One region of the Pseudarthrobacter sp. NIBRBAC000502772 genome, then DNA from elsewhere that is predicted to be linked to it. Evidence: predicted binding sites of a transcription regulator. Region 1 holds the regulator's gene; each other region holds the start of a gene.
The links. The regulator HrcA, encoded in region 1, represses chaperone genes, less so after heat shock. The targets are predictions, from matches to a motif close to TTNGCACTCGNNNNNNNCGAGTGCNAA.

Region 1 (9,455 bases):
TGGGAACTCGACGGGACCAGCTACGCGCTGAACATGATTGACACCCCCGGCCACGTGGACTTCACCTACGAAGTGTCCCGTTCGCTGGCGGCCTGCGAAGGCGCAGTGCTGCTCGTTGACGCGGCGCAGGGCATTGAGGCCCAGACCCTCGCGAACCTGTACCTGGCGATGGAAAACAACCTCACCATCATCCCGGTACTGAACAAGATCGACCTCCCGGCAGCCCAGCCTGAGAAGTACGCGGCCGAACTGGCCAGCCTGATCGGCGGCGACCCCGACGACGTGCTCCGCGTCTCTGGCAAGACCGGCATGGGCGTCGAGGTCCTGCTGGACAAGATCGTCCGCGATCTGCCGGCCCCCGTAGGGGACCCGAACGCCCCCGCGCGCGCCATGATCTTCGACTCGGTCTACGACACGTACCGCGGTGTGGTTACCTACGTCCGTGTGGTTGACGGCATGCTCCACCCCCGTGAACGCATCCAGATGATGTCCACCCGGGCCACCCACGAACTCCTCGAGATCGGGGTGAGCTCCCCGGAGCCCACCCCCTCCCAGGGTCTCGGGGTTGGCGAAGTGGGCTACCTCATCACCGGTGTGAAGGACGTCCGCCTGTCCAAGGTCGGCGACACCGTCACCAACCTCGCCAAGCCTGCCACGGCCTCCCTTCCCGGCTACGCCGATGCCAAGCCGATGGTCTTCTCCGGCCTGTACCCGCTGGACGGCACGGACTACCCGGTGCTCCGCGATGCGCTGGAGAAGCTGATGCTCAACGACGCCGCCCTGGTGTACGAGCCCGAAACGTCGGCCGCGCTCGGCTTCGGCTTCCGCGTCGGCTTCCTCGGCCTGCTCCACCTTGAAATCACCAGGGAGCGGCTCGAACGCGAATACAATCTTGACCTGATCTCCACCGCCCCCAACGTGGAGTATGAAGTGACGCTGGAGGACAAGAAGGTGGTCCATGTGACCAACCCCAGCGAATACCCTTCCGGCAAGATCGCAGAGGTCCGCGAGCCGATGGTGGCTGCCACCATCTTGGCGCCGAATGAGTTTGTGGGCGCCATCATGGAGCTCTGCCAGAGCCGCCGCGGTGTTATAGGCGGCATGGACTACCTGTCCGAGGACAGGGTCGAAATCCGCTACCGGCTGCCGCTCGCTGAGATCGTGTTCGATTTCTTTGACATCCTCAAATCCAAGACCCGGGGCTACGGTTCGCTGGACTGGAAAGCCGACGGCGAGCAGGTGGCCGACCTGGTCAAGGTGGACATCATGCTCCAGGGCGAACAGGTGGATGCCTTCTCCGCCATCACGCACCGCGAGAAGGCCTATGCCTACGGTGTGATGATGACCGGCAAACTGCGCGAGCTCATTCCCCGCCAGCAGTTCGAAGTGCCCATCCAGGCTGCCATCGGCTCCAGGATCATCGCCAGGGAAAGCATCCGCGCCATCCGCAAGGACGTTTTGGCCAAGTGCTACGGCGGCGACATTTCCCGGAAGCGCAAGCTGCTGGAGAAGCAGAAGGAAGGCAAAAAGCGCATGAAGATGGTGGGCCGCGTTGAGGTCCCCCAGGAAGCCTTCATCGCTGCGCTGACCACCGACGAGTCCAAGGACAAGGCCAAGAAGTAGTGATGACAGTGGCCGGCAACACCGGAGGCCCCTGCAATGCCTAGCATTCTTCCACTCGGCGACCCCGCGCCGTCGGACGGTCTGCTGCCCGCCCAGGCAGTGGCCGGTTCCGCGGACCGGGCTTTCGGGCTGTACGTGCACATCCCGTTCTGCGCTGTTCGTTGCGGATACTGCGACTTCAACACCTACACGGCCACCGAACTGGGCGGCGGAGCGTCACAGGACGCGTACGCCACCACGGCCGTGTCCGAAGTCGACTTTGCCGCCACAGTCCTGCGGCACTCGAGTCTCCCGGACCGTCCGCTGAGCACAGTCTTCTTCGGCGGCGGCACTCCCACGCTGCTCCCGGCGGAAGACCTCGCACGGATCCTGACGGCCGCCGTCGGGCACTGGGGCCTGGAACCCGGCGCCGAAGTGACCACCGAAGCAAACCCGGACTCGGTCACCCCGGCATCCCTTCAGGTTCTGGCCGATGCCGGCTTCACCCGGGTTTCCTTCGGCATGCAGTCTGCCGTTCCCCATGTCCTGAAGGTCCTGGACCGCACGCACACGCCCAGCCGCGTGCCGCAGGTGGTGCAGTGGGCGCGCGATGCCGGACTGGCCGTGAGCCTGGACCTGATCTACGGGACACCGGGGGAGTCCCTGGAGGACTGGCGGTTCTCCCTGGAGACGGCCCTCTCCTACCAGCCTGACCACATCAGTGCCTACGCGCTGATCGTGGAAGACGGCACCAAGCTGGCAGCCCAGATCCGCCGTGGTGAAGTCCCGGGAATCGACGACGACGACCACGCCGACAAATACGAACTCGCCGACCAGCTGATCGGCGCTGCAGGCCTCAGCTGGTACGAGGTCAGCAACTGGTCCCGGACGCCGGAGCAGGCATGCCGGCACAACCTCGCGTACTGGCGCGGGGACGACTGGTGGGGCATCGGGCCTGGTGCACATTCACACGTGGGCGGGGTGCGGTGGTGGAACGTCAAGCACCCCACGGCCTACGCCGGACGGCTCGCTCAGGGCCTGTCACCGGCGGCCGGGCGGGAAACGCTCGACGCCGAAACCCGCGACGTGGAGCGCGTGATGCTTGAGGCCCGGCTCGTGTCGGGACTGGCCACGTCAACGCTGGGCGAGCACGGCCGTCACGCCATGGCCGGGCTCATTGCCGACGGCCTGGTGGAGCCGCCGGCTGCCTTCCACGGCACGCTGGTACTGACCCTGAAGGGCCGCCTGCTGGCCGACGCCGTGGTCCGCAGGATCCTGCCGGACTGAGGGTGCGGGTGGGGACTACTTGATCCAGCGCAGGTTGTACTGGTAACGGTGGGGCTGGCCCTTGTTGACATGGATACCTGCGGCCACGGAGAAGCAGGTCAGGGCAATCCAGATCAGGGTGGCGATGACGGCGAAGATGTTTCCGATCACCGGAATGAACACCAGGAGATTGGCCACCAGCGCCGCGATGGTGGGCGGCAGGCTGAAGTTCAGCGCTTCCTTGGATTCCTGGGCGGTGAACGGCCCGCGCTCACGGAAAATCAGGTAGATCAGCAGTGACGGAACGCAGCCGAGGATCCCGCCGAAGTGTGCCAGCGTGGCCCACTGGCGGTCTTCGCTGGCCGTCAGGGGCAGCGCATTAGCCGGAACGCCCTGGTACTCGGAACGGCCCTGGCCGCCGTGGTCGTCCCGGTGCTCGCGTGCGTTTTGTGCCACGGTTTTCTTCCTTCGAAAGTGCAATGGTGCTGGGTTGGAGAATGCCGGACTGAAGCAACTGCAGCCTCCGCAGTACCAAGAATACTGGTTCAGCCACCAAATGCCGCCGCCAAGACCTGGATCCGGTGTCAGGGCACCGTCAGAAAGTCGATGACTTCCTCCACTCTCCCGAGCAGTGACGCTTCCAGGTCCGCGTAACTGCGGACAGCGCCCAGCAGCTTTTGCCAGCCAAGCCCGATGTCTTCCTTGGTGGAGTGCGGCCAGCCGAACGCTGCCAGGATGCCGGTCTTCCAGTCCTGCCCGCGGGGCACCACCGGCCACTGTTCGATGCCCAGGACAGCAGGCCGGATGGCCTGCCACACGTCAACGTAAGGGTGCCCGACGATCAGGACGTTCCCGGCCGCACCGGGGGAGGCCATCACGGCAGCCGCGATGCGCCACTCCTTCGAGTCGGGCACCAGGTGGTCCACCAGGACCCCCAGCCGCCGTCCCGGACCGGGACCGAATGCGGCCACCGCCCCCGCCAGGTCATCAATGCCATGCAAAGGCTCGACGACGATGCCCTCTACGCGGAGATCGTCACCCCAGACTTTTTCCACGAGTTCGGCGTCGTGTTTTCCCTCCACCCAGATTCTGCTGGCTTTGGCCACCTGGGCACGCTGGCCGGCAACGCGGACCGAGCCGGACGCCGTCCGGCCGGCGGCCACGGGGGCGGCCTGCCGGGGCGCCGGGGGAACGAGCCGGATGGGCTGACCCTCCAGGAGGAACCCGAAGCCCAGCCGGAAGGACCGGGACTTGCCGCGCCGGTCTTCGAGGGCCACTACATGCATGCCGCCGGACTTCTCCACCCGGGTCACCGCTCCCACCCAGCCGGACTGGGCGTCTTCAAGAACCATGCCGCGTTCCACGGGAACCTCAGGCAGTTCGCTCTTGACGGGCGCGGTGATCTCCTGCGGACCCCAGTTCTGGTACTGCATGGATTGATTCCGCCTTGCCGCTAGATCCTGGCCCGGAATTTCGCCCGGAGCGGTACCAATGCTAACAACGGGGTGACTCATATTAGACTGTTAGCACTTGGGCATGTCGAGTGCTAACCCTGCAGTGACCACGGATGGAGGTGGAGTATGAGCGAGCCGCGCAAACTCGAAGTACTGCGCGCCATCGTGGAGGACTATGTGCACTCCCGCGAGCCAGTAGGTTCAAAAGCGCTCGTGGAACGCCACCACCTCGGCGTGTCCAGTGCCACCATCCGCAACGACATGGCGGCCTTGGAAGACGACGGCCTGATCACGGCCCCGCACACCAGCGCCGGACGGATCCCCACAGACAAAGGCTATCGGCTGTTTGTGGACCAGATTTCAGCGGTAAAGCCGCTTTCCCACGCGGAACGGCGTGCCATCCAGTCGCTGCTGGAGGGCGCCGACGATCTGGACGACGTCCTGGACAGGACCGTCAGGATGCTGTCGCAGCTGACCAACCAGGTCGCCGTGGTGCAGTATCCGCATCTGAGCCGCGCCACCATCCGCCACATCGAATTCGTCCTGCTCGCGCCCCGGCAGGTCCTGGTGGTCCTCATCGCCACCACCGGCAAGGTCGAACAGCGCGTGATCGACATCGGCCAGGACCTCGGCGACGACGCTATCGCCGCGCTGCGGACACACTTCCTCGGATCACTCGCGGGCATCTCGCTGAGCCGGCTGACCCCCTCGCTGCCCGGAGTCGTTTCGTCCGTCAGCCCAGGCCAGCGCGCGGCGGCCCAGGCCCTGGCCCACGGGCTGGAAACGCTCGCCCACAGCAGTCGCGAGGAACGCATGGTCATGGCCGGAACGGCGAACCTCGCCCGCTCCAATGTGGATTTTCCGCTCAGTATCGGACCGGTCCTGGAAGCGCTCGAGGAGCAGGTTGTCCTGCTGCGCCTCCTGAGCGACATGGCGCAGGATCCGAGGGGCGTGGCAGTCAGCATCGGGCGTGAAAACCCGTACGACGGACTAGCGGAAGCCTCCGTGGTGGCCACGGGCTACGGACCAGACAGCACTGCCAAGATCGGTGTGCTCGGCCCTACCCGGATGGACTACCCCACCACCATGGCCGCCGTCAGGGCAGTAGCCCGTTACCTTTCAAGAATTCTGGGTCCGTAACAGCATCACGGTCCAGGCACGAAGAGCAGTGCCGGCAGCACGCCTGCCGTCAGTACAACAAGGAAGAGATACGAACTTTGAGCAGCCACTACGACGTCCTCGGAGTCTCGCCGGAAGCCACCGGGGAAGAGATCAAGAAGGCCTACCGCAAGCTGGCCCGAACTCTCCACCCGGACGTAAACCCCGGGGACGATGCATCGGACCGCTTCAAGGCCGTGACCCATGCCTACGAGGTACTTTCGGACCCGCAAAAGCGCCGGATCTATGACACCACCGGCAATGAGAACGGCACCGACAACGGGTTCGGCGGCGGTGGATACTCCGGCCAGGGCTTCGCGTTCCAGGACATCTTCGACACGTTCTTCGGGGCCGGCGGCACCTCCGGCCCCGCTTCCCGGGTCCGCCGCGGCCAGGACGCGCTGATCAGTGTACGGATCGAACTCCGCGATGCCGTGTTCGGCGTCAACCGGAAACTCGAAGTGGACACAGCCGTCACCTGCCCCACCTGCAACGGGTCATGCTGCCGCGACGGCAGCCACCCTGTGCGCTGTGATATCTGCGGCGGCAGCGGCCAGGTCCAGCGCGCGGTGCGCTCCATCCTGGGCCAGGTCATGACGGCGGCCCCCTGTGGCAGTTGCGAAGGCTTCGGGACGGTCATCAAGGACCCCTGCAACGAATGCAGCGGCCAGGGCCGCATCCGCAGCCGGCGGTCGCTCACCATCAAGGTGCCGGCCGGTGTTGCCACGGGCACCCGGATCCAGCTCTCCGGGCAGGGCGAAGCAGGCCCGGCCGGCGGACCGTCCGGGGACCTGTACGTGGAACTCCGGGTCAACAACGACGCCACGTACGCACGCGACGGTGACGACCTGCACGCAACGCTGCACATCCCGATGACTGCCGCCGCCCTAGGCACCGAGCTGTCACTGGAAACCTTTGACGGGCTGCAGGAAATCGACGTCAAGGCAGGGACGCAGTCAGGGGAGATCATCACGCTCCGTGGACTCGGCGTGACGCACCTGCGCGGTTACGGCCGCGGGGACCTGATGGTCCATCTGCAGGTGGAGACGCCGGCCAAGCTGGATGCCGCGCAGGAGGATCTCCTGCGGCAGCTGGCGAAGCTCCGGGGCGAGCAGTTCACGGAAGGCAAACTGGCTGCCAGCGGCGGCGTCTTTGCCAAGCTGCGGGACCGGTTCGGTAACCTGTAGCGGTGAGCAATCCCGTTTTCTTCAGCGGTGCCGGGTCGCTGGACGGTCTGGTGCCCGGTGCCCGTTTTGTCCTTCAAGGGCCGGAGGCACGCCACGCCGTGACCGTAAAACGGCTATCTCCCGGAGAGGCGGTGGACATTGCCGATGGCGCCGGAAGGCGGCTGACGGGAACTGTTGTGTCGGCGTCGCCCGCGGAGCTCACCGTGGAATGCTCCGCCCTCGTTGTGGAGGACCGGCCCGACATCCGGCTTGTGCTGGTGCAGGCCCTGGCCAAGGGGGACCGCGATGAACTGGCCGTGGAAACGGCAACCGAACTCGGGATTGATGCCGTAGTTCCCTGGCAGTCCGAGCGATCAATTGTCCGCTGGAAGGGTGAGCGCGCGGCCAAGGCCCACGCAAAATGGCAGTCCGTGGTCACTGCCGCCGCCAAGCAGGCACGCCGCGCCTGGATCCCCGAGGTGCGCGCCGCCGTCGAAACGCCAGGCCTTGCGGCGGCCGTGGCGGCAGCGGATCTGGCCGTAATCCTGCACGAAGACGCGGTCCGGCCGCTCCGGTCTGTCCTGGAATCATGGCAGGGCACCCAGGCTGACGGCGGACCCCGGGAAATTCTGCTCATCGTTGGTCCGGAGGGCGGAATCAGTCCCCGCGAAGTCACCCGGCTTTGCGACGCCGGCGCCGTGACGGCGCTCTTGGGACACCACGTCCTGAGGTCATCCACGGCCGGACCGGCAGCGGTTGTTCTGGCGAGTGATGTACTGGGACGCTGGACAGCACCGGTATCCTGAGGCCGACTGCTGCGCGGGCTGTTACCGGACGTTGAAGTTCCGCGTATCCACATTCAGCTCCTGGCTGGTGCCGGCCGCATCCACCTGCGAAACGCGGAGCTCGTAACTCCCCGAGGACAGGCTAAGGGCAAGGGTAAAGACTCCGGACTGGGCGGCTTCGGCAGCTGCAGTGGTCTCCCCGGTCAGGTAGGGCGCCTTGTTCCCGTTCGCTTCGGCCCGCAGGATCTGCCAGCGGAGTTTACCGCCCGGAACCGTGCTGCGGCCCGTGATCTTGACGCTTCCGCCGGCCAAATCAGTCCCTTCCTGCGGATCGATGATCCACACGGGCGCCACCATTCCGGCGGCTCGGGACATGGGGTCGCCAAGCTGGACGTGGTCGAAGGCAACGTAATCGGTGTGGCTATCCACCAGGATCCTGACCTGGATCTGCTGGCCGGAATCGATCAGGCCGGAACTCGCGGCCGCTGCCGTAGCGGTAAAGACCAGCTGCTGAATGGCGCGGCCGGCCATGTCGGCGTCGAGATTGCTGTTAAAGGCATCCTCCGAGACGTCGACGGTAATGACGTTCTTGCCGGAGATGGACGAGGCGAGTTTTTCGGGATCCTGCCAGGGCGTGAAGAAATCCGGGTCCAGCGGCTTCTCGGACATCATGGCCCGCAGGGCGCGGGTCACTGGATTCTCCTGCTCCGGCACGTCCCGGAACTCCCGGTATAGGAACACGTTGCTGTTGCTTCGGCCAATCCAGTAGACCGGGGCCTTATTCGAGGACTGTGTGGTTTCCAGGGGCGCGCTGGTGGAAGGTGCCCCCGGGGAGCCGGTGGCGGCAGCACTGGAGTTTGCCGTCAGGTTGGGCTCAGGGCTGGGGTCCGCGATACAACCGCTGAGAAGGAGGAATGCTGGCAGCAGGCCCAGGAAACGTTGCGGACGAAAACGCGGCGCGACGCGCCTGGCACTGAGGGGGGTCGCTGTTTCCGGCACTCTCGTGGCCTGTCCTTTCCGGCTGTGAAATGGCGAGGCCTGGGCCCCGTGAGCCGGTCCCCGGACGGCTGTGATTTCCAGCATCGCATAGCCAGCTCCGCCAAAAGGACCGAATCCGGGCTGCCGGCCCAACTGCAACGGGAACGATATGAGCCCGATATGAAGTTGATACCTAATGACGCCAACCGTCCCGCAGTATGCCGGTGACGGGCACCCTCGCCGGGGACCGCCTGACGCTGCCGGGAGGTGCCTCCTGGCGTAAGATGGAAGGACTCCGCTGGCTCCTGCATGCTCGGCAACAGCCCCCACGCAGCAGCCGGCGCACTTAATTTTTCGAACTGGAGGGGACCACGGGCCTGCGGGCCAGCACCATGACTGAATCAGCGAACGGAAAGCGCCGGCTCAATACTGACCGCGCCGCCGGAGAATTCCCCCATTCACTTCCCGGTGTCCGGACGGAGGTGGTTCTCTTTGACAACTCCGATCAGATGGTCCAATCGCTCGGCAGCCATGACGAGGCCCTGCGTTACATCGAAGAGCAGTTCCCGTCCGTTAACTTCCACGTCCGCGGAAACGAACTGTCCCTCAGCGGCCCTGCCAACGAAGTTCCCCGCATCATGCGGCTGCTGCATGAAGTGCGCGGCCTCGTGGCCCGTGGCACAGTCATCAGCCCCGCGGTGTTGCACCAGCTCGTCGCCTTGCTCCGCAGCCAGTCATTGCAGAACCCTGTGGACGTCCTCACCCATGACATCCTCTCCAGCAGGGGGAAGACCATACGGCCCAAGACGCTGAACCAGAAGAACTACGTGGACGCGATTGATGCGAACACGGTGATCTTCGGGATTGGCCCTGCAGGCACGGGTAAGACGTACCTCGCGATGGCCAAGGCCGTCCAGGCGCTGCAGCAGAAAGAAGTCAGCCGTATTATCCTGACCCGGCCCGCAGTCGAGGCCGGCGAGCGGCTGGGGTTCCTGCCGGGTACCCTGAGCGACAAGATCGATCCCTATCTGCGCCCGCTGTACGAC
Region 2 (9,696 bases), 770 kb from region 1:
TGCCGGTATGGTCCAGGGCGTCACGTGCAAACGCAGAAAAGAAGGCAGTAGTGTCAGTTGGTCAAGGCCACGCGGAGGGTTCTGAGGAGCTCGGAAAATGGCTGTCCGGGCTTAAACCCGTCACCGGGGCAGACACCATGCTGCGTTTCACCAAGACCCCCGAAGGTTCCATTGACCTGACCCATGCGCACCCGTCAGGTCTGGCCCAGCTCATGGCCGGCCGCCGCACACGGTTGTCCACACTCATCCGCGACCACCAGCAGTACGTCGTCGCGGCCCGGGCATCGCGGAACATCCGCTCGAAGATCTTCGAACTCGGTAATGACCGTGGCATAGATGCCGGATACCTTTCCGCAGGCACCGTTGTGTGGACCTCCGCTGTTGGCGGCAAACCCCAGCGGGTTTCCGCGCCGGTGATGCTCACCGCAATCTCGCTCACGGTCCGCCCGGGTGAGGACGACTACGAACTGCAGCTCACCGAGCAGGCCAACATCAACCCGGCCCTGGTCCGGCACCTGAAGACCATCCATGGCATTGTTTTTGACGTCAACGCCGTGACACGCCTCGCGTACAGCACCGCACGCTTCGATCCCCAGCCTGTCCTGGATAGGCTCGCAACCCTCATCCGGCCCATCCATGGCGCCGAAGCCCAGCACAATCTGCTGGTGTCCACGTTTGCGGACCTCTCCGGCAACCTGGACGATCCCTGGATCAACGAGGGCAACCCGCTGGTCGCCGCCCTGGCCAAGGCGGCCAGCGGTGAAGTCATTGATGTACCCGCGCCGGACCCGTCCCGCTTCCCGAGCGTGGACGCGCGCCACCCGGACGACGAACTCCTCCTCCTCGACGCCGATCCGGACCAGCAGTACGTCATTGATGCCGCCCGCGCAGGAGACTCGCTGGTGGTCAGCAGCCCGCCGGGCACGGGACAGACCCAGACGGCCATCAACACCATCGGTGCACTGGTGGACGCCGGGCGGTCGGTCCTGGTGGTGGGTGACCGCCGGGCCAGCCTGAATGAAGTATCGGCACAACTGGAATCGCTGGGACTTGAATCCATCCTGTTCCAGCTCTCCGGCACAGCCACACCACAGCAGCTCAAGGCCCAGCTGGTGCGGGCTATCGTACGGAACGAAAAGTCACTTGAACCGCAGCTGGGGAACCTCCACCGGACCCTCACCGAGCACCGGCACGCCCTGATGGACCACGTGGCGTCCCTGCATAACGTGCGCCAGCGCTGGGGCTGCTCGCCGTATCAGGCCATGCAGTCATTGGCCGAGCTGACCTCCATCCACCCCGCGCCCGCCACCACCGTGCGGCTCAAGCGCAGTGTGCTGGACAGCATCCGCGACCGCAACGAGCTCGCCGGCAGGCTTCGCCGCGCTGCCGAGCTTGGCAGCTTCAGCCGCGCCTCCACTACCAGCCCGTGGCACGGCGCCCGGCTGCTCACCCGCAAGGAGACCGAGGAGGCCCAGGAACTCGCCCGGTCAGTGGCCAAGAACCTGCCTGTCCTGCGCGACCGGATGAACAGCGTGGCCGAACACGCCGAAATCCGGCTTGGCACGTCCTTCTCGGAGTGGGGGGAGCAGCTCGAGCTCCTCATGGCTGTCCGCGAAAGCCTCGACAAGTTCACACCGGACATCTTCGACAGGCCGGTCAACGATCTCATCTCCGCCACGGCGTCCTCCGCCTGGCGCCGGGAGCGGAATGTCGACATGGCCTCGATGCAACGTTCCCGCCTGCGCCGCGTCGCGAAGGAGTACGTCCGTCCGGGCGTCCACATCACCGATCTCCACAGCTCGCTGGTGCTGGTGCAGGACCAGCGTGCCCTCTGGTCAGGCTACGCCACCTCGCAGCGCCATCCGGCTGTCCCCTCGGGCCTTGCCGAGATGAACGTGATGTACCGGTCCCTGGACCGGGAGCTGACCCAGTTGGGGGAAGCCCTCCGGTACACGCAGGCCGGCGGTTCGCTGGCCACGGCCCGCTATGAGGAACTCATGGAGCGGCTGGAGCGGCTCGTGGCCGACACCCACACGCTGAAAACGCTGCCCGAGCGCACCCTGCTTGTAGAAAACATGCGCGAGCACGGCCTGGGGGAGCTCCTCGCCGATCTTGCGGAGCGGGAGGTTCCCGCAGAGTCCGTCGCAGCCGAGCTTGAACTGGCCTGGTGGCAGTCCGCGCTGGAAGCGATGATCAGCGGGGATGATTACCTGGCCATGTCTGACGGGGACGCACTCCGGCAGCTTGAGGCCGAATACCGGCTCGCGGACAACGCCCATATTGCCAGCGGCGCGGCGCGCCTGCGCTGGGAACTGTCCGAACGGTGGCGTGCTGCGCTTGCGGAACACCCGCGCCAGGCCCAACTCCTCAGGAGCCTGCTCAAGGACGGCCGGGTTACCCTCGCCGCGCTGACGGCCCAGGCAGCCGAGCTGGTCCCCATGCTGGTGCCGGTCTGGTCGGTCAGCCCGTACCTCATGACCGGGCTCCTGCCGGCGGAACAGCGCTTCGACGCCGTGGTCATCCTGGACGCCGAAGCGACGTCGCTGCAGGCCGTCCTGCCCGCCATCGCCCGCGCCAGGCAGGTCATTGCTTTCGGTGATGCCAAGATTGCCAGCCCCCGGACGTTCACTGTGGGTGTTGAGCGGCTGGCCGCCGGTGAAGCGGCCCACCAGCGCGTCGAAAGCGCGTTCTCGGCGCTGTCTGCCATCCTGCCTGTCTGGCGGCTGAATTTTGTCTACCGCGCGGTTGACGAGGACCTGGTCCTGCAGCTGAGCAAGAACTCTTACGACGGCGCCCTCCGCAGGCTCCCCGAGGGACAGTCCGCCACGGGCTTGGACAGGGCGCTGCTGGTGGAGTACCTTCCCGACGGCACCGGACTGCCCAGTGCCGACCACGAAGGCGTCGAATCCGTTGTGGCCGAGGTTAACCGGGTGGTGCAGCTGGTCTTTGAGCACGCGCGGACACGGCCGCGTACATCGCTGGCAGTGGTCACCGCCAGCCTTCGCCATGCTGCCCGGATCGGTGAGTCCATCCGTCTTCAGCTCCCGAACCACCCGGGCCTGGCCAGCTTCTTCAGCGCAGGATCCGAGTCGTTCCGGGTGGTTGACCTTGAGCGGGCGCAGGGCCTGGTCCGTGACCACGTGATCTTCTCACCCGGTTTCGGCCGCACTCCGCACGGCCGGGCGCTGCACAATTTCGGACCCCTGTCCGCTGAGGGCGGGCGGGAAAAATTCGCTTTGGCGATGACACGTGCACGGCGTTCACTCCACGTCCTGACGTGTTTCCAGCCCGAAGACCTCGATCACACGCGGCTGTCCTACGGCGCGGTGGACTTCTACGAGCTCCTGAACCGTGAGATTGCGGGAAAGACCGATCTCGGAACTCCGGCCTCGCGTGCCGCCGCCAGTGAGCAGGCGCTTGGGGCCGATCCCCTCGTCGCCGATCTTGGTGACCGGCTGCGTGCCCGCGGTGCCCGCGTCTGGCACCAGTACGACGGCGTGATTGACGTGGTGGCCGCAGCAGACCCGCTCAGCACCATGGGGCAGGACGACGCCGAGATTCCGCGGCCGGTGGCCATCGAATCGGATGGCACGGAGCAATACCGCATCATGAGTGTCCGTGAGCGGAGCCGGCTCCGTCCGCAGCTGCTGGAACGGATGGGCTGGCGGTACATGCCGCTGTGGACCATCGAAGTCTTCACGGACCCGTCCGCCTGCGCGGACCGGATCGCGGGTTACCTGGGCCTTGAGAATATTCTGCCGCCCGGACGGGGCGCGGCTTCGGGCGGATTCTTTGACGAGGACGTGGACCCGCTCGCGCTTGCGAGCGAAGGAAACGACAGGAACGACGACCAGGCCGGACGCCTGGCCAGTGAGGAGGCGGTTGTTGTGACCCCACGGAACGCCGACCAGGCAGATACACACGGTAACGACCAGGCGGACGACGCACGAAACGGGAACGCGGCTGTGCCGGAGCGCCAGCTGCCTGGGACAGCTGGCATCCTGCCCAACAAGGCTGCGGAGGATGACCCGAAGCGCTGGGGCGATGGCCCCGACAACGATCACGACGCATGGCTGAAGGAAAACAAGCCGCCGCACTGGGGCTGACCTCCAGGCTGCAGCGGCGTCACCCGGCCCCGCCCTCGGGTCCCACCAGGACGAAAAACAGCTTGCCCTGAGTGGAGGCTCCCGCCAGCCGGGCAGCCTGCTCCGGGGCTGCTGCCACGACGATCAGCCCGTCGGTCTCGCCGGTGCCCAACCACTGACCCGTCTTGCCGCCTTGTCCTGACGTCCACAGGACGGGAACGGATGAAGCCAGCACCTCCGAGGGGGAATGCTGGTCGTAGCCGTTCGCCCCGGTCAGCACCACGTTGACCAGTTGCCCGGGCGATACGAGCTGGATGGAGGAGGGATCGGCCATCCTCAAGGGCACGGCTGCGGAGCCCGGTGGCGTTCCGGTCAGGAGGCCGGGACCCAGCAGCAGGGAGTCTGTCACCAGTTGGCCCTTCCGCAATGGGGCTGCCAGTTGCTTTCCCGCGGCGTCACCGGTGTCGGACATGGACCCGGCAGTGAGCATCCCCGGCGGGATTTTCGTGGCCGTCAGGTCCGTGGCTGTCAAGGCCGTGCCTGCGGGGAGATCCCGCGCCGCCGCCAACACCGAGACCGTATCGGCGGGCGGGGGAGTGAGCTGATGGACCGTGATCCCGGCAGCAAGGCAGAGCAGGAGCGCTATTGCGAGGCGCCGGTTCCGGCCCAGCCAGGACAACAGCCTGTGGCCACCCGCGCCCCGGGGTCGTGCTGACGGGAGCGGACGGCGGGCAGGGCGTCCCGGCGGGGCGGATCCACGGCTGGAACGAAAGAGGGTAGCGGGCATGGGAACCACGCTACGTTCCGGCAACCGAGCCCGACAGAAGCAAAGGTGGCTATGTGGAAAACCGTGCTGCCGACGTCGTACGTCTTTTTTGGCGGGAGGTCAGCTGGCGGCAGCGGCAACCGTGGCAGGTGCCGGCGCCGGTGCGGCCGCGGGGGCGGAGGGGGCAGCCGAAACGGTGCTTCCCTTGGCATCCCGGGAGTCGGTCCGGTAGAAACCGGAGCCCTTGAAGACCACGCCCACGCTGTTGAACTTCTTGCGCAAGGCGCCCTGGCACTCCGGGCATGAAGTCAGGGTGCTGTCGGTAAACGACTGGAAAACGTCGAAGGCGTGGCCGCAATCCTTGCAGGCGTAAGCATAAGTGGGCACTGGTGATCCTCCTCGGGGGCAAACGAGAGGTCCTGTGCTGCGCTGAGCGGAAACCGTCCATTAGCAGTCGTAGGGCCTGAGTGCCAATTCTATCACCCCCGGTAGGCAGCCTTCCGTCAGGCCGGGTCCGGCAGCCGGATCAAACCTGAGGGCGTGAGCGCGGCCGGAACCCTCCGGTCAAAGTCTTCGGCGGGAATGCTTCCGGCCGGGAGCAGTTCGGAATCGAAGACGATGGCCGCAAACGGGATCTCAAGGCCGTTCCCGGCGAGGGAGCCCAACAGGACGTCGTAGTAGCCGCCGCCCTGGCCTATGCGGTTGCCGTCCTTGTCCACGGCCGTAGCGGGGACGAAGAGTGCAGCAACGGAGGCCATGATGCCGAGGCCATGGCGCGGTCCGGCCGGTTCCAGCACGGGGGCGTAGCGGCTGCGGACAAACTCGACGCCGGGAGTCCAGTAGGTCCAGCTCAGCCGGCGGCCGGGCTCGCAGACAGGGAGCAGGACCCTGTGGCCATGCCGGTGGAGTTCGATGATCAGGGGCAGCGTGGGCGGCTCCGGGGCCACGCCCAGATAGGCGCAAAAGGTCGACGGCGTCCCACCGGTGAGCTGTTCAGCCCAAGCAGTGCCGTGGACCGCCAGGGCGGCGCCTACTGCGTCGCGTTGCGTGGGGTCCGTCGCGGCGCGGCGCGCACGATGCTGTGCGCGGATGTCCGCCTTGGCTTCACTGCTGCCTTGGGGCATGCCGCTCCTTCGTTGCCGTTCGGGTGGCCGTTGCAGCGTCTGCGCCGCGCTGGCTCAGGAGCCACCACCAATTACTGAATGGTCAGCCCCTCCGTTAGATTAGTCCAGTGACTACCACTCAGCAGACAGTACGCAAGGCCGTTATTCCAGCTGCCGGCCTCGGCACCAGGTTCCTGCCGGCCACAAAAGCCATGCCCAAGGAAATGCTCCCGGTGGTGGACAAGCCTGCCATCCAGTACGTGGTTGAAGAGGCTGTCAACGTTGGCCTTAACGACATCCTGATGATCACGGGACGCAATAAGCGTGCCCTGGAGGACCACTTCGACAGGGTTCCTTCGTTGGAGGACACGCTGGAAGCCAAGGGCGACCTGGCCAAACTTGAGTCCATCCAGGCAGCCAGCAACCTCGGTGACATCCACTACGTCCGCCAGGGTGACCCCAACGGCCTGGGCCACGCGGTACTGCGTGCAAAGCAGCACGTCGGCAACGAACCGTTTGCCGTCCTCCTCGGCGATGACCTGATCGATGCCCGGGACGAACTCCTCAGCACCATGATCGAAGTCCAGTCCAAGACCGGCGGATCCGTGGTGGCCCTCATCGAGGTGGAACCCTCCCAGATCAGTGCCTATGGTTGCGCCGATGTGCAGGAGATCGACGGTGAAGGCTACGTCAGGATCAACAAGCTCGTCGAAAAGCCCAGCGTGGATGAGGCGCCCTCAAACCTGGCAGTCATTGGCCGCTACGTGCTCCACCCGGCAGTTTTTGACGTGCTCGAGCACACCGGCCCGGGCCGGGGCGGGGAAATCCAGCTGACCGATGCCCTGCAGGAGCTGGCAGCCGGCGATGGTGATGGCTACGGGGTTTACGGCGTGGTCTTCCGCGGCCGCCGCTACGACACCGGTGACAAGCTCAGCTACCTCAAGGCCTGCGTCCAGCTCGCCATCGACAGCGACGACCTTGGCCCCGGGCTGCGGGAGTGGCTGCCGGGCTTCGCGGCCGGCCTCGCTAAATAACTGCCGTGCGCCCCGGATCCATCTGGCCCGTGACACTCGAATGCGGCGACCTGATCCTGCGCCCCATCCGGTACCGGGACAAGAAGGAATGGACCGAGGTCCGTGGGCGCAACAGCGAGTGGCTGGCGCCCTGGGAAGCATCCAACCCGGCACCAGGCGGTGCGCTGCCTGACTACCGGCAGATGGTGCGGTCCTTGAAAATCCAGGCCGCCCAGGGGACGGCCCTGCCGTTCCTCATCACTGAGCGCACACCCAGGTTGGCTGCCCCGGTCATTGTTGGCCAGCTGACCGTGTCCTCGATTGTGTGGGGTTCGGCCATGATGGCCACGCTGGGGTACTGGGTTGACCAGGCGCGCGCGGGTCACGGCATCGCACCCACGGCGGTGGCCATGGCTACAGACCATTGCTTCCAGACCCTCGGCCTGCACCGCATGGAGATCAACATCCGGCCCGAGAATGGCCCCAGCCTGCGCGTGGTTGAGAAGCTGGGATTCCGTGACGAAGGCTACCGTCCGCGCTTCCTTCACATCAACGGGGAGTGGGCGGACCACAGGACCTTCGCGCTGACCGCTGACGAGGTCCCGGAGGGGCTGCTCGCCCCATGGCTCGCGTCCCGGTCCTGACCCGCCGGACCTGAACCCTGCATGGGCACTTCCACGGTCATAAATCCAGTGAATTGCCACGTTGCCGGCGACACACCGTTGCTAATGCGGGGGCGGCTGCCCTAATGCTCATACGGTTTTGATTGTGGACTTCCCCCTAAGCAGCTCAGTGATCCTTGTGGTTGCCGTTGTGCTCTGGATCGTATGGGTTGCGCCCTACGTTCTGCGGAACCGCCGGCACCAGGCCCAGGCCGCTGGTGACTTCCTGGCGGAAGTACCAGCCATTGAATCATCGGACCCGAGAGCCGGGACGGTATTGAACATCGCCGCCCAGCAGGAGAAAGCCATGGAGATCAGGAAGAGCCCCGAAACCGCCACGGAAACGTCCGGCAACGCGACGACGCGCGGCGCGTTCCGGATCCGCTATGGCAGGACAGGGATCGCCCTCGTTGGTGTCCTGGCGTTGCTGACCGCGTTTGTTTCGGGTGTTCTCCTGCCGTTCGGAATCGGCAGCGCGCTGCCGCCGGTCACGGGCCTTGCCACCACCATTGCAGCCGTCTTCCTGCTGCGTTTCCTGGCTGTGCGTGACCGCAAAGCCAAAGTGAACGCAGCTTTCCGCTCAGCGATGAGCGCCCCCGCCCGGCGTCAGGGAGCGGCGGCCGCAGACACCGCAGTGCGTCCCGCCGCCCGGCCGGAAAACCGTCTCTTTGATGCCGAGGCCCACCAGGCCAAGCCGAAGCCAAAGCCCCTTACCGCGATGGAGCTCCGGGAAGCCGCACTGGCTGTTGCGGTAGCCGCCGGAGATGCCAGCGCCGCCGCCGCTTCGCTGGCGCCGGCCGTCACAACCTGGGAACCGGTGGACGTGCCAAAGCCGGTGTACGTTGAGGCCGCCAAGGCCGAGCGTCCGGCGCCCCAGCCGCTTGACCTTCCCGAGGCACCCAAAGCCGTCGGTAAACCGTCCCTGAAGCAGGGCGCTCCCGCAACCACGCCCGGCGCGCCCGCCGCCAAGCCCCTCACCAAGGCGCAGAGCGCCCTAAGCAACCTCGACGACGTCCTGCAGCGCCGCCGCGCCTGATACCCGACCGGGTTCGCCCGGAGCAGACCCAACCGCCCATTAGTCCGGGCGCGGAGTGTCAATTCGCAATGCGGGACGAAAATTTGTAGCCTAAGGTCACCGGTACCGCCGTTCCTTCCCGGGGACACGGACTGTTCCGGGGCTATAGCTCAGTTGGTAGAGCGCTTCGTTCGCATCGAAGAGGTCAGGAGTTCGAATCTCCTTAGCTCCACTGCAAAAGCCTTCTGACCTGCGGAAACGTTGGGTTGGAGGGCTTTTCTCTTGCCAGTTTTCGGGCCAACCACACGGAAACCACACGCTTTGGGAAGAGTTCCAGCGTTCACACGGACTTTCGTTCCGGATGAGGCGGTGGCTCTTTGCCAGACTCTTGGAGTGCCTCAGTGAGATCCGGCGATTCGGTTGCCGTTGCGATCTAATGCTTCTCCGTGACTGCGGTTCCGGAATGACTCAACTGGGCGGCAGCTTGTGTGGAACTGTATTCCTTGTCGATGAGAGTGGCAACGGATTTACCGAAGACATGCAGGGTTACCCATTCATAGGGGATCCAGCGCGGGAGTCCCGCCATTGCCTGCGGAAGTTATGTGGGCTGCGAACGGTTCCTGTGGAGGACGGGAACAACATGTCTTCGGGCCTGGGCTGCTCGGCTGCATGCCTGCGTCGGAGGGTTTGCGCGGCAAATGGAGGCACCTTCATGGTGGAGAAGCCGGCTCTGGTCTTCGGACGGTCTTGCCGGTAGGCGCCGCGGCCCTTTTCCATGACTACACTTCCGGAAATGGTGATAGTTGCCGGTTCTGCTCGAAGATCGATGTCCTGATGCGCGGGCCACGTCCGGGCCGGCGCCGAACAGCTTGTCCTCGATCTCGTCGATGTCGTTCCAGACCGGCGACGACGGGCTGGCATCTCTTCCGATCTCTCCGTTTCGCGATGTGGCATTGTCTGGTCGTGACCATACCGGACTCTGTGGAACGCGCCTTTCGGGGTGCGCCGTGGCGTGGGCGGCACTACACTGTCGGCAAAGGAGAGGGAGGAGC
Region 3 (9,696 bases), 800 kb from region 1:
GGCCGAAAAGCACAAAAACCGGCCCAGCCGAAGCTGGACCGGTTCTTTGTGCAGAGACTGCAGCCTAGTGGCTGTGGCCGGCGTGCTCGTCTTCGTTTGCGGGCTTCTCCACTACGAGGGTCTCGGTGGTGAGAACCAGCGCAGCGATGGATGCCGCGTTGCGCAGGGCTGCACGGGTGACCTTGACCGGGTCGATGACACCGGCGGCGATCAGGTCCTCGTACTCGCCCGTCTTGGCGTTGAAGCCGTTGTTGGTTTCGAGCTCGGCAACCTTGGCGGTGACAACGTAGCCGTCGAATCCGGCGTTCTGGGCGATCCAGCGAAGCGGCTGGACCAGCGCGCGGCGGACGATGCCCACGGCAGCGGCGGCGTCGCCTTCGAGTGCCTTGACTGCAGGGTCCTCGTCGAGGGCCTTCAGTGCGTGGATCAGCGCGGAACCGCCACCGGCCACGATGCCCTCTTCGAGGGCGGCGCGGGTGGAGGACACTGCATCTTCGATGCGGTGCTTCTTTTCCTTCAGCTCAACTTCGGTGGCTGCGCCGACCTTGATGACACCGATGCCGCCGGCCAGCTTGGCCAGGCGCTCCTGGAGCTTTTCGCGGTCCCAGTCGGAGTCGGTGCGGGTCAGCTCGGCGCGCAGCTGGGAAACCCGGGCTGCGACGTCTTCTGCGGAACCGGCGCCGTCAACGATGGTGGTGTTGTCCTTGGTGACCGTGATGCGGCGGGCGGTACCCAGCACCTCAAGGCCAACCGAATCCAGGCTGAGGCCCAGTTCCGCGGAGATGACCTGCGCACCGGTGAGGGTGGCGATGTCCTGCAGCATGGCCTTGCGGCGGTCGCCGAAGCCCGGAGCCTTGACGGCAACAACGTTCAGCGTGCCGCGGATGCGGTTGACGATCAGTGTGGACAGGGCCTCGCCCTCAACGTCTTCGGCAATGATGAAGAGCGGCTTGGAGCTCTGCAGCGCCTTCTCCAGCAGCGGCAGGAAGTCCTGCACGGAGGAGATCTTGCCCTGGTTGATCAGGATAAGGGCGTCTTCGAGGACGGCTTCCTGGCGTTCGGAGTCGGTCACGAAGTACGGGGACAGGTAGCCCTTGTCGAACTGCATGCCTTCGGTGAGGACCAGCTCGGTCTGCGTGGTGGAGGACTCCTCGATGGTGATCACACCATCCTTGCCGACCTTGCCGAATGCCTCGGCGAGGAGCTCGCCGATTTCGTCACTCTGGGCCGAGATTGCTGCCACGCTGGCAACCTGCGTGCCTTCAACCGGGCGTGCGTTCTCGAGCAGGCGGGCTGCAATGGCTTCTACCGAAACCTCGATGCCACGCTTGATCTGGCCCGGAGCGGCGCCAGCCGCAACGTTGCGCAGGCCTTCCTTGACCAGGGCCTGGGCGAGCACGGTGGCCGTGGTGGTGCCGTCGCCGGCAACATCGTTGGTCTTCGTGGCTACTTCCTTGGCCAGCTGCGCGCCAAGGTTCTCGTAGGGGTCATCAAGCTCAATTTCGCGGGCGATGGTGACGCCGTCATTGGTGATGGTGGGTGCCCCCCACTTTTTGTCGAGGACAACGTTGCGGCCGCGGGGGCCGAGCGTCACCTTGACAGTGTTGGCGAGCTTATCGATGCCGGCTTCAAGCGACCGGCGTGCAGCGTCGTTAAACGCAAGCTGCTTTGCCATGGTTTTGTCCTTTCAAAGACAGAACCCCGCACTGTTGTTCAGTCAGGGACGGAACAGCAGCACGGGGATCCAAAGAGTTACTTTACGACGATCGCCAGAACGTCGCGGGCGGAGAGCACGAGGTACTCGGTGCCACCGGTCTTGACTTCAGTTCCGCCGTACTTGGAGTAGATAACAACGTCGCCAACGGCAACATCGATCGGAACGCGGTTGCCGTTATCGTCAAAGCGGCCGGGGCCTACTGCAACAACTTCGCCTTCCTGCGGCTTCTCCTGTGCGGAGTCCGGGATAACCAGGCCGGAAGCCGTGGTCTGCTCGGCTTCGAGCGGGCGGACAACAATACGATCCTCAAGAGGCTTAATAGAGACCGACACTCGGACCTCTCCTTCTACGTCAGCAAATTCATGGACAGTTGAGCTGCTTCGCCGTGGCTGGCAAACCGTCGTCGCGGTGCCGGCAGCAGCCTGGCTGGCAGCTCTTCATGTGTTAGCACCCTCCTAGGGAGAGTGCTAATGATGACTCTATGTATTGGTTAGCACTCGGTCAAGGCGAGTGCCAGAATTATGTCGCCGGCGAACAGCTGTTACCGGCCGGTGAGGTCCTCGAGATCGACGTCCTCGTCGCCGTCGTCCCCTTCCTCAACGGTGCCCCGCCGCAGGTACAGCACCACGGCGCCGCCCACGGCAGCCAACAGCGAGACCACCAGCAGGATGATGCCGCCTATGCGCGCCCCGGCGTAGAGGCTGCGGATCTCCTGTGCCTCGTCCGTGGCGTCCTGGATGTTTTTGCCGCCCACGGAGTAGACCGTGGCGTTGAACGTGTCCAGGAAGAGGATGATTACCAGCAGCGCGACGCAGACCACGGCCACCGCGGATCCTGCAATCAGCGCGGGGCGGGCAAACTTCACCAGGTCCGGCTTGCTTGCTTGGGGTAGTCCGGACGGCTGGGTGCCTGCGCTGTCTTCCATGCCTTCAACCCTAGCGGGAACTGGCCGCCGGGCTACCTCCACTAGGCTTGAACCCATGGCTCAAGCACCGCAGGACCAGATCGCCCCACTGCTCACGAGCGAAGGCTGGGAGCTCCTGGCGTCCCTGGGCCCGTACCGCGAGGACAAGTCCTTCGAGCTCAACGCGGCTCTCCGCAAGGCCGGGCACTCCCCCGCACTGGTCTCCGCCGTCCTCACCCAGTCCCGGCTGCGCACTAAAGCCGAGCTGAAGTTCGGCGAGTTCGCCCGGAGCATGCTCTTCACGCAGGCCGGGCTGGAACAGGCCACGCGTCTCACGGTTGCCGCCCGGCATGCCGAGCGCTTTGCGCAGGCCGGTGTCCGCCACGTGGCCGACCTCGGCTGCGGCCTTGCCGCGGACTCCCTGGCCCTGGCATCGATGGACATCACGGTCACGGCCGTGGAAATGGACGAAACCACCGCCGCCTGCGCCACGGTCAACCTGATCCCCTTCCCCAACGCCACCGTGGTGCACTCTGACGCCACCACCGTCCCGTTGGACGGGGTCGACGGCGTCTGGCTGGATCCCGCACGCCGGGTCACCTCCACCTCGGGTACCAAGAGGATCTGGGATCCTGAGGCCTTTTCGCCGCCGCTGTCCTTTGTGGAATCGCTCGCCGCCACCGGGCGCGCCGTTGGCGTCAAAATGGGCCCCGGCATGCCGCACGAGTCAGTTCCCGCCGGCTGCGAGGCGCAGTGGGTATCGGTGGGCGGCGACGTCACCGAGGTGGCCCTGTGGTTCAACTCCGTGCGCCGGCCCGGAATCCGCCGCGCGGCGCTGCTGCTCGGCCCGCAGGGAGCCGCCGAGCTGACCAGCGCCGAAGATTTCGACGGCGGTCCCGCCGCGCCGGTGGGTCCGGCAGCGGGCTACCTGTATGAGCCCGATGGAGCGGTGATCCGCGCCGGCCTGGTGGCGGACGTCGCGCTTCAACTGGGCGGGCACCTGCTGGACGAGCACATCGCCTACATCTGCGCCCCGGAGCTGGTGGACACGCCGTTCGCACGCTCCTACAAGGTCCTGGAAGTGATGCCGTACAACGTCAAGGCGCTCAAGGCCTGGGTGAAGGAGAACGCCATCACGGTACTGGACATCAAAAAGCGCGGCACGTCGGTAACCCCGGAGGAACTGCGCAAGCAGCTGTTCGCCGGAAGCAAGGTGGCCGGGAAGAAGACAGGACAAAAAACAGCCACCCTGGTCCTGACCCGCATTGGGGAAGACCGGGTGGCCATCTCGGTGGAACCTGCCTGAGGCAGCGAACCGTCCTGAGACCCGGCCTTACTGGGCGCGCATGAAGTCCTCGGCGGCCCGGACCTGCTCGTCGGTGGGCCGGACACCGGTGTAGAGCACAAACTGCTCGAGCGCCTGGATGGTGGCCACCTCGGCGCCCGTGATCACCTGTTTCCCGGCGGCGCGGGCCGCCTTGATCAGCGGCGTCTCCGCAGGGAGCGCCACGACGTCGAACACCACTTTGGCTGCCGCGATGGCATCTTCCGGGAAGGACAGCGAGTCCACTTCCGGGCCGCCAGCCATACCGATGGGGGTGACGTTGATGATCAGGTCCGCGGTCCCGCCGTCGAGCGTTGCCCGCCACTGGAACCCGTACTGCTCTGCGAGCGCCCGGCCGGTTTCTTCGTTCCGGGCGATGACGGTGACGTCCGTGAAGCCGGCGTCCCGCAGGGCCGCGACGGTGGCCTTGGCCATGCCGCCGGCGCCCTGGACCAGCACCGAGTAGTCCGTGGGCACGGCGTTGCTTTTGAGCAGCTGTTCGATCGCGGTGTAGTCCGTGTTGTAGGCCTTGAGATGCCCGTCGGTGTTCACGATCGTGTTGACCGAATCGATGGCCTTGGCGGAAGGATCCAGCTCATCCACGAGGGCCATCACGTCCTCCTTGTACGGCATGGACACAGCGCAGCCGCGGATTCCAAGGCCCCTAACGCCGGCGATCGCCTGGGCCAGGTCGGTGGGGGCGAAGGCCTTGTAGATCCAGTTCAAGTCCAACTGGTCGTAGAGGTGGTTGTGGAACCGCGTCCCGTTGTTGCTGGGCCGGGCCGACAGCGAAATACACAGGGTCATGTCTTTATTCAGAATGGGCACCTGTCTATTAAAGCGCCGTTGACCGATTCGGCGATGTGTTGCGGGCCAAGTTACGGGCAGCCGGTGCCTGCCGGATAGCTTCCGACGGCGGCGGGCAGCTTCCCCGGGGCAGTCGCCTTGCCTGCCAGCACGGCAACGAGGGCGTCAAAAGCGCCAGGCGTGCGGCCGTAGAGCGCAATCTTCACCGGGGCAGTGGAATCCTGCAGCGGCCACGGCGCATCCAGTGCCACGGCGATGTCGCCCCCAACCGGCCGACCGGCGTAACCGATGAGGCTGACCAGGGGGCCCGCCCCGGTGCCGAGCCCTGCCTTCGCTGCGGCAGCCTCAAACCGCGCCCGGTCCTGCGCTGATCCGCCCGCAATCCGGATGCTTCCCTCAACGATTGGCGCGCCGCAGTGTCCGGACAGCACCGTAACGGCGGCCGCGGAGACCCGCGCCGAGATGTCGGCGCCGCTGCCGGGGGCTGCGCTGGCGGGGGCCGACCCGGCAGGCGGCGACGTGACGCGGCCGCGCCAGGTCATCATGGTGGCCACGCGGACAGCTGCTTCGTCCAGGCGGGCCGCCGGCAGTGTTCCGGCCGCGACAGCGCTAACGATGGCTGCGTGGGCCTGCCCCACGTCCGTGGGCATCAGGAGCAGGTCCGCGCCCGCGGCGAGCGCCGCCGTTGCTGCGGAGCCGCCCGGGTATTGCTGCTGGACTGCGCCCATGTTGAGGGCATCGGTCACCGCCACACCCTTGAAGCCCATGCCGCGCAGCGCAGCATAGGTGGGGCCGGACAACGACGCCGGGACGCCGGGTTCCAGGGCCGGTACGGCGATGTGCCCGGTCATGACCATGGGCATACCCGTGGCGATGGCCGCCCGGAACGGCTTCCAGTCCCGGGCTTCGAGTTCCGCGATGCCCGCGGGCTGCACCGGGAGGTCCTGGTGCGAGTCAACGGTGACGGAGCCGTGGCCGGGGAAATGCTTGACGGCGGGAAGGACGCCGGCCTCCTGCATGCCCTGGGAAAACGCCACCGCCAGTGCTCCTGCTGCGTCCGGGTTGCCGGACATTGACCGGGCACCGATGGTGGGATCTGCCGGGCCGATGGTCACGTCCGCATCGGGGGCGAAGTCCACGGTGAAGCCCAGCGACGCGATCTCCGCGGCCAGGGCGCGGCCGGCGTCCTTGGCGAGTGGCGCATTGCCGGCGGCCCCGTAGCTCAGGGCCGTTGGCCATTCGGTCAGGGGCGCACCCAGTCGTGCCACGATCCCGCCCTCCTGGTCCACGCCGATGAGCCCGGGCCAGGGCCTGCCGTCGGCCTTGGCGGCCTTGGCCAGCCGGGCGTTGACAGCAGTCATGGCAGCCGGATCCGCCTGACCGCGCGCGTCGAGCGGGATGTTGTCGCCCATGATGATGGACCCGGCCAGGTGGAGGCGCTCAATGGTGGAGGCCTGGGCTTCGGCGTCCGTGCCGGCGTACACGGGCATCAGCACCTGGCCGGCCTTCTCCTCGACCGACATCGCGGCCACGGCGGCCGCGGCGACATCCTGGTCCCGCTGCTCGGGGCCCCAGCCCAGCGGCAGCAGCCCGGGGTCAGGTGAGGGAGAAGCGGACAGAGGTGCCGTCGTCGGCCGCTCTGATTCCGGGGTTGAGGCGGGCGCAGGGCCGGAGGTCTCGGGGGCGGTGGCGGGAACTGCCGTGCAGGCAGTCAGTGCGGCCACGGCAGCGGCCGCAATGAGGAGGGTGGTTTTGTGAATACTGTCACGGGTCCAAAGGAACAAGGCCATCAAGACGATGCTACCCCTGCATTAGACTTGAATGCGGCGCGTGCCCAGGGATATCTGAACAGTTAGGGGAACGCATGAAGATTGATTTCGCTTCATCGAAGCAATCAACTCTTGGTGTGGAATGGGAGCTGGCCCTGGTGGACGGCCAGACCGGCGAACTGGCATCAGTGGCCAACGAAGTACTCAGCGGCGTGGTTGCCAAGCACCCCGAACTCAACGAAGACGACGAACACCCGCACATCAAGCAGGAACTCCTGCTCAACACCGTGGAGCTGGTCACCGGCATCTGCGAGACTGCCGCCGAAGCCAAGGAAGACCTCAGCCGGTCCCTGGCCGCGGTGCGCGAAATCACCGATCCCATGGGCGTGGAGGTTTTCTGCGCCGGCAGCCACCCGTTCAGCCCGCCGCAGCTGCAGCCCGTGACGGACAAGGCCCGGTATGCCAAGCTGATCGACCGCACCCAGTGGTGGGGCCGGCAGATGGTCATCTACGGCGTGCACGTCCACGTGGGCCTGGACCGGCGCGAAAAGGCACTCCCCGTGCTGGACGGCCTGGTCAACTATTTCCCGCATTTCCAGGCGCTCTCCGCGTCGAGCCCGTTCTGGGGCGGCGAGGACACCGGCTACGCATCGCACCGGGCCCTGATGTTCCAGCAGCTGCCGACGGCAGGCCTGCCCTTCCAGTTCCGGTCCTGGGACGAATACGAGTCCTACGTCCAGGACATGTTCACCACCGGTGTGATCGACACCCTCTCCGAGATCCGCTGGGACATCCGGCCCGTTCCCAACCTCGGCACCATCGAAATGCGCATCTGCGACGGCCTGGCCACCCTGGAGGAGGTGGGCGCGATTGCCGCGCTCACCCAGTGCCTGGTGGATGAATTCTCCACCACCCTGGACAACGGCGGCACCATCCCCACCATGCCGCCGTGGCACATCCAGGAGAACAAGTGGCGTGCCGCCCGCTACGGCATGGAGGCCATCATCATCCTCGACGCCGCCGGCAACGAACAGCTGGTCACCGACCACCTCCTGGAGACCCTGAACCGGCTTGAGCCGGTGGCCGCGAAGCTCGGCTGCCCCGACGAACTGGCCGACGTCGAGAAGATCATCCGCCGCGGCGCCGGGTACCAGCGGCAGCGCCGCGTCGCTGCCGAACACGGCGGCGACCTGCAGGCCGTGGTGCTGGACCTGGTCAAGCAGATGCGGAACGGGCCGACGGGCTAAATCCCACCCGTTGCTCTATCAGTTGTGGTCCCTAAACCGGCGGTTTGGGGACCACAACTGGTAGAGCAAGTTGGTTTTCGGCAGTCGCGTTAGGCGGGGAGTGAAACCTCGGTGACCGGCATCGAGGAATCCGGGGCGAAGCGGATGCCGCTGGGCCCGATCCCGGCCATCACCAGCTGCGCACCGAGGGCCGCCACCATGGCGCCGTTGTCCGTGCACAGGTCAAGCGGCGGCACGTGGAGTCTGATTCCGGCGGACGCACAACGCTGGCCGGTGAGTTCGCGCAGCCGGGAGTTGGCCGCCACGCCCCCACCCAAAAGAACGTCTTTGATGCCATGCTCCCGGCAGGCCAGGACGGCCTTGGACGTGATCACATCCACCACTGCTTCCTGGAAAGCTGCGGCGATGTCGGCCACCGGCACGTCTTCGCCGCGGGCCTCGAACTGCTCGACGCACCGCGCCACTGCCGTCTTCAGGCCGCTGAAGGACCAGTCGTAGCGGTGCTTTCCAGGCTCCTCGGCGGTACCCATGTACTTGGGCTGGCTGAGGCCGCGCGGGAAGCGGATGGCTTTGGCGTTGCCGGTGCGGGCCAGCCTGTCGATGGCCGGGCCGCCCGGGTAGCCAAGGCCCAGGATGCGGGCCACCTTGTCGTAGGCCTCGCCCGCAGCGTCGTCGATGGTGGAGCCGAGGAGCTGGACGTCGCTGGTGATGCTGTTGATCTTCAGGATTTCGGTATGCCCACCGGAGACCAGCAGGGCGCCCAGGTTCTCGGGGAGACGGCCTTCGTGGCCGAGCCCAACCGCAAGGCTGGCGGGACGGCCGGCGGTGCCGCTGGCACCAGGGCCGGCGGCACCAGAGCCGGCGGCAGCTCCGCCGTCGGACTTCCCATCCAGCAGCCCGACGCCGACGTGCGCCACCAGGTGGTTGATGGCATACAGCGGTTTACCGGTGGCCACGGCGAGGGCCTTCGCGGCGCAGACCCCCACCATCAGTGCTCCTGCGAGCCCCGGCCCGGACGTGACGGCGATGGCGTCCACGTCCTCCAGCGTCACATCGGCGTCGGCCAGGGCCTGGCGCAGGGTGGGCACAAACGCATCAAGGTGTGCGCGGGAGGCGATCTCGGGGATCACGCCGCCGAAGCGGACGTGCTCGTCCATCGAGGAGGACACGGTGTTGGTGAGCAGCGTAGTGCCGCGGACGATGCCGACGCCGGTTTCGTCGCAGGAGGATTCGATGCCCAGCACCAGGGGCTGCGAGCGGTTCATGCCTTGCCTGCTTCTGTTGTGGGATCGGGGGCTGGTGTGTGGGCTGGTGCGGCATCGGCAGTGGCTTCGGGGACCAGCTGCAGCCGCATGATGAGGGCGTCAACGCCGTCGCGGTAGTACCCGCGGCGGACGTGGATCTGTTCGAAGCCGAACCGCACGTACAGCTGCTGCGCCCGGGGGTTGTCCGCGCGGACCTCCAGGAGCACGTCCGCCGCCCCGCGGAGCCCGGCTTCCGTGATCAGCCTGGTCAGCAGCGTAGAGCCGATGCCCCGGCCTTCGAATTCAGGCACGACGGCGATGGTCTGGACATCCGCGATGGGCTCGATGCACATCAGGCCGGCGTAGCCCACTATCTCCCCGCCGCTTTCCGCCACCAGGTAACGGCGCGTTTCCGGCTGGGACAGTTCGGACAGGAACATGTGCAGCGGCCACGCGTCCGCAGGGAACAGCCGCTGTTCGAGGGCGTCCACGGCGGGCACGTCCTCCAGGGTCATGTCCCGGAAAACCACTCCGTCAGCGCTGGTCGGCATGCTCACAGGGCCCGCTTCCGTGGGCCGGGGACCTGGGCATCCGATTCCCGGAGGTACAGGGGTGTGGAGTCGAGCAGCTGCCCGCCCGCTGCCAGCCGGGCCAAGGCGAACTGTCCGAGGTAGAGGGCGTCCG

Region 2: a site for HrcA is predicted at 5,299-5,325, ahead of NIBR502772_RS17650 (FmdB family zinc ribbon protein). Genes of this name have one in related genera too.
Region 3: a site for HrcA is predicted at 2,208-2,234, ahead of groES (co-chaperone GroES). Genes of this name have one in related genera too.

Annotation. Positions count from the first base shown of each region.
Region 1 covers NZ_CP041188.1:3,044,173-3,053,627, reverse strand. Annotated here, with positions in the region: gene lepA (translation elongation factor 4) at 1-1,623, shown strand, start outside; gene hemW (radical SAM family heme chaperone HemW) at 1,660-2,889, shown strand; gene NIBR502772_RS14025 (DUF4870 domain-containing protein) at 2,905-3,324, opposite strand; gene NIBR502772_RS14020 (DUF3097 domain-containing protein) at 3,453-4,301, opposite strand; gene hrcA (heat-inducible transcriptional repressor HrcA) at 4,449-5,462, shown strand; gene dnaJ (molecular chaperone DnaJ) at 5,540-6,667, shown strand; gene NIBR502772_RS14005 (16S rRNA (uracil(1498)-N(3))-methyltransferase) at 6,670-7,452, shown strand; gene NIBR502772_RS14000 (GerMN domain-containing protein) at 7,474-8,430, opposite strand; gene NIBR502772_RS13995 (PhoH family protein) at 8,802-9,455, shown strand, end outside.
Region 2 covers NZ_CP041188.1:3,809,711-3,819,406, reverse strand. Annotated here, with positions in the region: gene NIBR502772_RS17660 (AAA family ATPase) at 1-4,106, shown strand, start outside; gene cpaB (Flp pilus assembly protein CpaB) at 4,126-4,872, opposite strand; gene NIBR502772_RS17650 (FmdB family zinc ribbon protein) at 4,972-5,238, opposite strand; gene NIBR502772_RS17645 (5-formyltetrahydrofolate cyclo-ligase) at 5,355-5,975, opposite strand; gene galU (UTP--glucose-1-phosphate uridylyltransferase GalU) at 6,083-6,988, shown strand; gene NIBR502772_RS17635 (GNAT family N-acetyltransferase) at 6,994-7,611, shown strand; gene NIBR502772_RS17630 (hypothetical protein) at 7,760-8,665, shown strand; tRNA gene NIBR502772_RS17625 (tRNA-Ala) at 8,804-8,876, shown strand.
Region 3 covers NZ_CP041188.1:3,839,831-3,849,526, forward strand. Annotated here, with positions in the region: gene groL (chaperonin GroEL) at 65-1,675, opposite strand; gene groES (co-chaperone GroES) at 1,753-2,049, opposite strand; gene NIBR502772_RS17750 (hypothetical protein) at 2,259-2,642, opposite strand; gene NIBR502772_RS17755 (class I SAM-dependent methyltransferase) at 2,698-3,927, shown strand; gene NIBR502772_RS17760 (shikimate 5-dehydrogenase) at 3,955-4,752, opposite strand; gene NIBR502772_RS17765 (glycoside hydrolase family 3 N-terminal domain-containing protein) at 4,824-6,275, opposite strand; gene NIBR502772_RS17775 (glutamate--cysteine ligase) at 6,617-7,768, shown strand; gene NIBR502772_RS17780 (tRNA (adenosine(37)-N6)-threonylcarbamoyltransferase complex transferase subunit TsaD) at 7,858-9,033, opposite strand; gene rimI (ribosomal protein S18-alanine N-acetyltransferase) at 9,030-9,563, opposite strand; gene tsaB (tRNA (adenosine(37)-N6)-threonylcarbamoyltransferase complex dimerization subunit type 1 TsaB) at 9,566-9,696, opposite strand, start outside.